Regions from separate parts of the Glutamicibacter bergerei genome, predicted to be linked through region 2. Evidence: riboswitches for the same ligand, from Rfam matches in the RefSeq annotation. Region 2 holds a riboswitch; each other region holds the start of a gene.
What was found. A riboswitch is a leader RNA that binds a small molecule or an ion and turns the genes downstream of it on or off. The one in region 2 is predicted to bind S-adenosylmethionine.
Positions count from the first base shown of each region.

Region 1: linked by a shared signal. The riboswitch ahead of ACX5K5_RS16315 (flavin reductase family protein) and the one ahead of ACX5K5_RS01335 (acyl-CoA dehydrogenase family protein) in region 2 are both predicted to bind S-adenosylmethionine.
Region 3: linked by a shared signal. The riboswitch ahead of ACX5K5_RS13415 (hypothetical protein) and the one ahead of ACX5K5_RS01335 (acyl-CoA dehydrogenase family protein) in region 2 are both predicted to bind S-adenosylmethionine.

Region 1 covers NZ_CM137131.1:3,537,292-3,540,566, forward strand. Annotated here, with positions in the region: gene dnaB (replicative DNA helicase) at 1-629, opposite strand, end outside; gene ACX5K5_RS16315 (flavin reductase family protein) at 1,278-1,778, opposite strand; SAM riboswitch class IV at 1,885-2,000, opposite strand; gene ACX5K5_RS16320 (PQQ-dependent sugar dehydrogenase) at 2,190-3,275, shown strand, end outside.
Region 2 covers NZ_CM137131.1:278,759-282,033, reverse strand. Annotated here, with positions in the region: gene ACX5K5_RS01340 (LLM class flavin-dependent oxidoreductase) at 1-369, opposite strand, end outside; gene ACX5K5_RS01335 (acyl-CoA dehydrogenase family protein) at 433-1,767, opposite strand; SAM riboswitch class I at 1,784-1,883, opposite strand; SAM riboswitch class I at 2,149-2,256, shown strand; gene ACX5K5_RS01330 (hypothetical protein) at 2,256-2,408, shown strand; gene acs (acetate--CoA ligase) at 2,405-3,275, shown strand, end outside.
Region 3 covers NZ_CM137131.1:2,888,683-2,891,957, forward strand. Annotated here, with positions in the region: gene ACX5K5_RS13410 (GDSL-type esterase/lipase family protein) at 120-1,037, opposite strand; SAM riboswitch class IV at 1,351-1,466, shown strand; gene ACX5K5_RS13415 (hypothetical protein) at 1,477-1,989, shown strand; gene purU (formyltetrahydrofolate deformylase) at 2,078-2,938, opposite strand; gene soxG (sarcosine oxidase subunit gamma family protein) at 3,066-3,275, opposite strand, start outside.

The DNA of each region.
Region 1 (3,275 bases), 330 kb from region 2:
CCCTTCAAACCTTGGGTCAGCTCGTCGAATTCGTAGAATCCGGTAGGCACACCGGTAATTCCGTCGCCGGCATTGGCGGCGTTCTCGATTTCATCAACTGTTCCTTCGATGATGTCCGAGAGGCGTACGTAGTCTTCACTATTTCGGTTTTCGGCAACCTTGTAGACCTCAGCCTGGGCTTCATTCACGATGGCGTCAACTTCGCCATCTGGCGAGTAACCCATCTGCACGATACGTGTTCCGGCATCCACCAGACGGCGAAGCACCGCCCGCTCACGGACAATCTCAGCGTAGTAGCCGGCGTTTGCGGCCGTTGGTACCTGTTGGATGAGATTGTGCAGATAGGCAGCTCCACCGACGCGGGCGATTTCGCTGCGCTTGGTGAGCAGATCCGAGACGGTCACTGCATCGGCAGGTTCACCACGACCGTAGAGATCGATAATTGCATCGAAGATTGACTCGTGGGCTGGACGATAAAAATCTGTTCCACGCAACACCTCAACCACGTCGGCGATGGCATCTTTAGACAGCATCATGCCGCCGAGAACCGACATTTCGGCAGGAATATCCTGCGGCGGGGTACGACCCGCCTCAGAACCCTGACTTTCGTAGACCGGTTCCGCACTCATAACAGACACTTCCATCCCCTATTGAACCTCTGGGAAATACCCTTGTGCCCCGATGGCAACGCTCAAGCATGTCACTGCCGACCGACGCTATAGCGTCAGCGGTACCTGTGGATATATCAGTCCCAAAGCCAACACTAGGTCTCTTATCTATAGCCGTAAACTCGGTTATCCACAAGATCTGTGGATAAGCATGCTCTCGCTGTGGATGACCCTGTGCGTGACTTGGGGAGAAGCTTGTGGATTACCACACTTAAACTCATTGAACTATGAGTTGACTAGTATAAATATATTTTGACGCCTGTGGATAGAAAGTTTATTTCTTTGTAGAGACAATCTTCTCAACTTACGTTATCCACAGGATAAAGTCCGGAATTACGGTGTATTTCGCCTTATGATGGAACTTATCCACGCACTGTCCACATGCATGTGGACAGTTTTGTGGATAATCAACAGTCTTAGAAGTCGGTAGTCACAGCGACTATAAGCTACTGAGTCGTAACTTTGGGCGAAGTAATCCACAATTAAGCTCAAAGTCGCCCGCGTCGACTTGTGACGCACGGAGTCCCGGCATCAACTCGAGACCTACTGCTTAAACAGCATCGCGCCGCCGGCCTCTTGATCAAGAGGCCGGCGGCGCGAAAAAGCTATTTAGACGAATTCCGGGACCGGTAACGAGTGAAATCGTGAATCATGGAAGATCGATGGAAGATGCTCGGCCAGCTTATGGCCATGAACTTCTAGCAGTACCACCCAGTGATCTCCCGCTTCTACCTCACTATAAATTGAGGTGTCGAGCCATAGTGTGGAGTCCTCAATGAACAATGAACCATCGGCGCTACTGTGTGTATTAATACCGAGGAACCGATCGCCCTTCTTCGATGCGATCTGCCCGCAGACTCCTTCATTGCGCTCACTGAGCACTGAGACACCTATGCGGTTAGCACCGCGCAACTTTGGCCAGGTATTTGAGGTTTTCTGCACCGCAAACATCACTAACGCGGGTTCCAGTGAGACCCCCACGGTGAACGAGGAGGCAACAATTCCCGTCTTCTCACCGTCGATATCGGCGCAAAGCGCGGCAACTCCGGATGGGTGCTGCGCGAAAACTTTGCGTAACGTCAGCGCGTCAAGCTCTTGATTCAAAGACATGCTTTGCTTCCTTTACTTCATACACATCGGTACGGCGACGGTCGGCGACAGGACAAAAGCACCTACTGCTTACTTTGGCCCGCCGTCGAAGGTTTTACGCCTCGATGTGCGGTACTTGTATCGTGCGGTGTTGCACGACACCGAATCCTCACCTGGAGCACCCCGCTACCGTATAGAGGGTTGCCGGCCAGCTAGCCAGGGCTTTTGCTGACGCTCATGATTCTGATTAAACGATATTGGGCAACGTGCGTAACCGTCAAACAAATCGCTTCGCAAATCGAAATATTCGAGCTGAAATTCGATGAGCACCCATTTTTTGTTGGCAAATCAGAAAATTATTCATTTTTAGCGCTGCTCAGACTTATCCCAATACTCCCTTGCGCATTAAACCAAAGTTGCTAGCCTGATCCCATGCGTCCCGGACCAGTAGCCATCGGTAAAACCACTGCTTACCTCGGTATTGCCCTGGCCTGCGCTGTTTCCATAACGGCCTGCACTGCGCAGCCATCAGCACCACCAGTCAACGTCTCCAACAGTGGTTCTGCATCACAAACAGCCGAACCCCGCATCGTTGCCGATGAGCTAAATGCTCCCTGGTCAATGGTTTTCGCGGAGAGTACGCTCTTGGTTTCAGAACGTGATTCTGGACGAATATTGGAAATAGACACGGAAGGAAATCAGCGGCAAGTTAGCAAACTCAACGACGTAGTTCATGGTGGTGAGGGTGGACTGCTCGGGCTGGCTTATCAACGGCCATACCTGTTCGCCTATTCGACCGCCGCCGATGGGAATCGAATCCAGCGCTTTGAGGTAACTGGAGAGGCTGGAAATCTGAGCCTCACAAATCCACAAACGCTTATTTCAGGGCTACCTTCGGCAACGATCCACAATGGCGGACGGTTGGCCATCGGACCAGATTTGATGCTCTACGCAACCGTTGGTGATGCCGGAAATGAATCTTTGGCCCAAGACCTAGACAGCTTCGGCGGAAAGATCTTGCGACTAACCATCAACGGTGAAGTTCCGGAAGATAATCCTTTTCCCGATTCTCCGGTGTTTAGCTTCGGTCATCGTAATCCGCAGGGACTCGCCTGGGCTAGCGATGGAACCATGTACGCCAGCGAGTTTGGGCAAAACCGCTGGGACGAGCTGAACCTGATCAGAGCGGGTGCTAACTACGGGTGGCCGGTCACCGAAGGTATCGCCAATAATGCTGACTACGTTGACCCGCTCCAGCAATGGAGCACTGAGTCTGCGAGCCCTAGTGGCATGAGCATTCACCAGGACGTACTTTATGTGGCTAACTTGCGTGGTGAACGGTTGCGAATCATCGATTTGAACTCACCGAGTGATTCCACCGAAGCCTTCACCGGCAGCTACGGAAGGTTTCGGGACGCAGCGGTCACTGCTGCCGGAGAGCTTTGGGTATTGACCAATAACACCGATGGCCGCGGTACCGCGCAGGAATCTGATGACAAGATTCTCGGTATTTTTCCC
Region 2 (3,275 bases):
GGCCAAACGGCGGGCGAAAGCATATGGGTGCTCATAGGCGGTGCCAGCGGTGACACCAAAACCGAGGTTCTCGGTGACTGCGGCCATCGCTGAAACCAGCATCATCGGATCGTTGACCGGAGCCTGCGCGCCGGTGCGTAGTGGGCTTTCGTTGGAGCCCTTGTACACGTCGTAGGTGCCCAGCACATCGGCGAGGAACAGTCCGTCGAACTTGCCCTTTTCCAGCACCTTGGCCAGGTGTGTCCAGTAACCCAGGGTCTTGTAGGTCGAGGCCTTGTCAGCCGGGTGACGCCACAGTCCTGGTGACTGGTGAGCCACGCAGTTCATGTCGAAGGCGTTAAAAAGGATTTCGCGCTTGTTCTCGCTCATTGGTGTACCCCTATCCATGGAAATGAAATCTTGTAAATCTAACGGTGCGTTCAAAAAACTTGTTTAGCTTCCAGAAAATTGTGGTGTTCCAGAAACCGTTCCGGTGACCGAGAGCCGTTGGGGTTGCACCCCATTGATCTCGTAGTCCCCTACGATGCGTGCCTTATAAATTGCCGGGTTATGCGTTGCGATGGTGCGTGCGTTGCGCCAATGCCGGTCCATGTTGCAGCTGTTGCGTGTAGCCGATGCCCCGAGCCCGTCAAAGAGTTTGCTCGTCGCCCCGATCACCAAGGGCTGCACAATGGTCTGGGCGCGGTTTGCCGCCAGCTCGCACACGGCGAAGCGTTCCTCGGAGTTCAGGTTCGCATCGGCCATCGCCGATTCGACTTCCAGCACCGCCCCCATGACCACGGAGTCGGCGGCAAAAACTTCGGCGGATACCTCACCGACCAGCTGCAGTACCTGTGGTTCGCGGTGTACCGGAACCCCTGTTCCGGTACTGAAGCTGCGGGTACGTGCCTGAACCGAAGATCGCAGGTCGTTTAGTGCGGCCCGACCAATTCCGGCTTGCACCGCCATGAGTACCAGCTGGAAGATTGCGGCCTCCGGGTCGGTGGGATCTTCGGGCATGAAGGTATCCACCGGAACATTGTGGAATTCGGTACTGCCGGTACCGGTCAGCTGCTGACCAAACCCGTCCCAGTCATCAAGGATCTTCACACCACTGTGTTGCGTTGAAACCACGGCGATCTGGCGACCAGGGATCTCTGGGTGGGCTACCGCAACGGTGGTCCAGTCCGCAAAAATGGTACCGGTGCAATAAAATTTGCGGCCGTTGACCAACCACCGCGAGTCTTGCTCAGTTACCTTCGTGTTCAGTACGCCCAGCGCGTTTCCGCCCTCTTCGGTATAAGCATTGCCAACGATCTGGCCGGCGCTGATTCGCGTAGTCCACTTGCTGCGTAGCACTTGGTCTTCTAAGCGCACCACATTTTCTACGAAGGCAATATGGGCTCTCCAGAGTTGTGCCACGTGCGAATCAGCTTCGGCTAGCTCAATAAGCAACCGAAACACATCGCTTAGCCGTGCGCCATGACCACCTTCGGCAATGGATAGTCGCAACGCGCCGAAGCGTTCACGATTAAGCAGCCCGACCTGTTCGAAGGGGAGTATCCGTTGCCGGTCACGCTCACTAGACCCGGCGGCAATCTGTGCGAAGACGGGACGGAAGATATCTGCAAGTCGTTCATACTGTTCATCTGCGCCAGAACCTGGAGTTATTTTGAGCAATTGTCGTGTGGGTAGCTCTACAGGCAGCTCATCAAGCTCCGCAGCGTTACCGGCCACAGACGGATCGCTAAGCGCATTAAAGTCGCCAGCTAAATCGCCAAATGACATCAAAAGTCCTCTATTCTTTCCATCGGTTCTGGCTGTAGCACCGTCCCGGGCCAAAAAATGGTGGGTGGTTGCTGCGACGTCTTCGAGCCAAATCTCTCGGTCGCTCTGGATGGTTCGTAATCATTTGTAGCCTGAGAATTACGTTGCCTTCAACCCGGCAAGTCATATTTCTTCGTGCTGGCATGACCCTTGAATTGCATCAAGGACTCCACTTATCCGGCATAGTCGAACGCCACACCCAGCGTTTCGCGATTTTTCAGCCAAATACGTTGTTGATGAAATAAAAATCGAAACATCTTGATGATGTGACGTAGTTATCGAATATTTTTCATATTACGACGGATTTGCATTGAATTCGTTCGAAAGCCTGTAATGGTCATATAACCATCCCGAGCGGCCAAGAGATCTGGCTCTGTGACGCCGCAGCAACCACCACACACGATTTGTAAATAGATGTGTGGCCGGTGCTACCGCCAGGAACGATGGAGATGAATCATGGTTTTCATATTGCCCTGCCCCAGCTGGCTTACTCGAAGAAGTTGCTCGATGATGTGCCAGCAACTGGACACCCGCTAGCTAAACAACGCGCACGTAAGCACCGCAGGAACAGCAGCCCCAAACTTTTCAAGGAAACGCAATGACTATCACCAAGTTGCCCACTACAACCTCACCTGCTGGCACCGAGAACCGTCAGGAGTTCTGGGACGAAGCAGCAAACTTGCTCGACTGGGACACCAAATGGCACACCACTAGCCAGATCATTGCCGCGGACCCACAAGCAAAGCGTGGACCACAGATCTCTTGGTACCTCGGTGGCAAGCTCAACGCCGCCGTGAACTGCGCGGACCGCCACGTGGAATCCGGAAATGGCGACAAGGTCGCGCTCTACTTTGAGGGCGAGCCTGGCGATCGCATTGCGGTGACCTACCAAAACCTGCAAGATCGCGTTAGCCAAGCGGCCAACGCGCTATTGGAACTCGGTATTACCAAGGGTGACCGCGTGGTCATCTACCTACCGGTGCTCATCGAAACAATTGTGATCACCCTGGCCTGCGCCCGTATCGGCGCGATCCATTCACTGGTCTTCGGAGGTTTCTCCGCGGAGGCACTCAAATTTCGTGTGGAAGACACCAAAGCGAAGCTGCTGGTGACCACCGACGGTCAATTCCGTCGTGGGATCTCGGTTCCCGTCAAAACCAATGCCGATATTGCGGTCTCCGGAGAAAATGACATTGAAAAGGTGCTGGTTATTCAGCGCACCGGGGACGACATTCCTTGGACCGAAGGACGCGACCTGTGGTGGCACGAAACGGTAGAGAACCAGCCCACGCACCACAAAGCCGAAGCCTTCGACTCTGAGACGCCGCTGTTCATCATGTACACCTCGGGAACTACCGGACAGCCTAAGGGGCTGGTGCACACCACCGGCGGTTACCTCACTCAGGCTGCTTATAGCCACAATCTTTTGTTCGGCAATCCTGATGAGTCTCAGCGCTCCGATGACGTGC
Region 3 (3,275 bases), 980 kb from region 2:
TGTCTGCAACATTCTAGAAACGTCTTGAGCTCCCTTACTGGCCTAGGCTAAACCGGCTGGAAGGCACGCTGTTGGGGTCCCGCAAGTTATCCGGAACCCAAACATGCTCGCGCTCGAAGTTAGCCGTGATGATGCCGCGAGTGTGAATGCTTGTGCTGATACCGGTCGTGATGCGCCAATTTTTTCAGGTTAATGTGGCGCTTGACCGCTGGGTAGTACCCGTTGAGATAACCGGTGGTGGTTGGGTGCAAGTTGAACGGGTCTTCAAGGTTAGCCAGATTAAAACTGATCCAGGATTGGGTGGCACCCACCCCATGGTTCATAAACGCTCCGGTCACCGAAACGAAGGAGCTATCCGTGCCTTTGGTGGCAGCCTTGATAGTTCGATTAAGCGTGTCCCCTAACTTATTCAGTGCCCGTGCGTTCTTGGCCGTGATCAATGGCTGGTCGCCGTGAGAACTGGTGAACAACCGCGGATAGCCCAGCACGAGGATCTTTGCGCCGGTGGCCGCATCGATCTGTTTGAGTGTGGATCGCACATCCGCACGCAGTGCCGGCATGGACGCGTAGCCGAGTTTCAGCATCCCCTGGCATTTCTCTGCGGTGCTCCCACCGGCACAGGCTGCGACGGTTTCACCCCACTGCAAATTATTTCCACCCAAGGTGAGGGTAACCAGATCTGCTTCCGCCAGTTGTGGAGCTACCCCGGCCGCGACCTGAGCAATCTGTGCAGTGTTAAAGCCTGTGCAGGCCGCATCGGCGGTGAGTTTGACGCCAGGTAACTGATCGATATTGGTTACGTGTGACGGGCCGGTGGTTTGCAGACAACCGTCGAAGGGACCGGGCTTAATAGATCCCGAGCCAAAGCCGGCAGAATACGAATCACCCAAATTTACGTAGTTGATCACCACGGTACTATTGCTTCGCGTGGTTGGTGCAAGTGCCGTGGCCGGTGCCATGCCTGCCAACAGAAGGCCGGCACTGGCGATGCCGGCGGCGATAAGCGTCAATAATCTGGACTTCTTGATGCCGTTCATTGGATTGTCCCCTGTTTACAGCGTGCGCTGTGTCTGGAACACCGCGCAAATTGCCCGTACTGCCGGGCCACCATCATAGGATTACGACTTTGACGGCAAATTCCCGAAGCCCTTGATCCCCACGATCTAGGGCTACCACCGGGCAAAATACGGCACCGGATGACGCACACGCAACCAGGTTGAGCCCTGTGTCTACGTTTGCCATATTCTACGCCGAACATTCATGCCGGTGAAGGTCAATGCAGAGTTCTATGTATGCGACAAATATTGGTCAAGCTAAAGTGTCGGTGCACTGGTTTATGCTGTTTATCAGGTTCAAGAGCCGTAGTCCTAAGTACCTGGCTGACTACGCGGCAACCCTCCTCCATCAGTGGGGTGCCCCAGGGGAAGAACCGGTCCGCGGTGAATATCCGAGGACAAGTTGATGAAAGGAACCACCATGTCTCATTCCGAGCTAATTGACGCGTATGGGTTGCCACAAACCGAGCTGGCAGCCAAAAATTCTAGGCTGGCCTGGGAACGCCGGTGGACCGCGGTGCTACTAGAGCACAACTACACTCCGGCGGGGCTCTACGATAATAAGTTTTCCCAGTTTATGGGCTTGAACAGTGTCAGTCGCGGACTGCTTCACGGGACCTCTGCATTGCGTCCTGAGCTCTGGCGCGACTATGCGCAGCGGTGGGAAAAAGTTGGGGTGAACCCCGAATTATTTGCCTTGATTCTTTCGCTGCTACCGGACGCAGTGGACACCGCCTTGCGAGCTGCGTCGGATCTGACCGCTGAGTTCGCGCTGCATGACCGGTTGCGCACTCTAAATATCGATGGCGGGCTGTGGGGTTCTGACAGCCAACAGCTGATCCCCGAACAGTGGGCCGACTTTCCATATCTGGTTCAGAAGGTCGGTCCAACCCGAGCCTTGAGGTGTTTCCTCAGCGCCGGCCGCGACCAGTAATCACGCGGCCAGTAACAACTAAGTAGGGCGTTAACCCCAACACTTGATGCCCGGCACTTGGCGCCGGGCATCAAATTTTGAACAGTATTTAGCGCAGCACCACGGTGCGGTTGCCCCAGAGGAACACCCGTCCCTCACAGTGCCACTTCACCGCATTGGACAGCGCCTTGGCCTCGGTATCGCGCCCGGCGATCACCAAGTCCTCGGCGGTGTAGGTGTGGTCCACCTCTTGGACCTGCTGGGCGATAATCGGCCCCTCATCGAGATCTGCGTTCACATAGTGCGCCGTAGCTCCCACGGTCTTCACCCCGCGGTCCCAGGCCTGGTGGTACGGCTTGGCTCCTTTAAAGGAAGGCAGGAAGGAGTGGTGGATATTAATGGTGCGTCCCGAAAGCTTGGTGGATAGCTTATCGGAGAAGATCTGCATATAGCGCGCGAGCACCACCAGTTCGGTGCCGGTCCTCTCGATGATCTCTTCCAGCTTCGCTTCGGCGGCAGGCTTGGTGTCCTTGGTGACCGGGATGTGGTGGAAGGGGACCTTGTGCCATTCCACCAGCGAACGGTGATCAGGGTGGTTAGAGACCACACCAACAATGTCGATAGGCAGCGAGCCGGTGTGCGCACGGTGCAACAGGTCGTTGAGGCAGTGCTCAAATTTAGAGACCATGATGAGCACTTTGGTGCGTTGTCCGCGCTCACGAAGCTGCCAATCCATCTGGCGCTCGGCGGCGATTGGCGCAAATTCTTCGCGCATCTTTTCCAGCAGGCCAGGGACGTCATCCCCGGAGAAGTCCACACGCATGAAGAGGCGTTGGGAGGACATATCGTCATACTGTTTCAGTTCAACGATGGTGCGTTCGTGTTCTACTAAAAAGCCGGTGACATCGTGTGCGATGCCCATGCCCTCTGGGCACTGCAACGTCAGTATGTGTCGGATCTGGTCGCCCATCAAGGTCCTTCCGTGGTTCGTCTTTGAAACCTAGTGCAGGCAACTATTGGGTCGGTCCAGTTTGGACCGACCCAACGGTTGCAGCCATTCTCCCAAGCGAACTTGGTAGGTGGTGATCGTTCTGTGGCTAGATTACCGGTTCCGAAGCAAACTCGTTCATTGCGTCGACCAACCAATGCACCACATGCTCGGTGAATGAGGCGCGTGGCATCAGGTACCAACCATTTTCGGTGGTGCGCCAGAGCAGGATGGGCACGTTAGCCAGCGTGGTGGTGATCGCCTGGTTGACCGCAAAACTGCGTGGATGCAGGTCTGCCGGGCAACTCTTGCGAAGCAC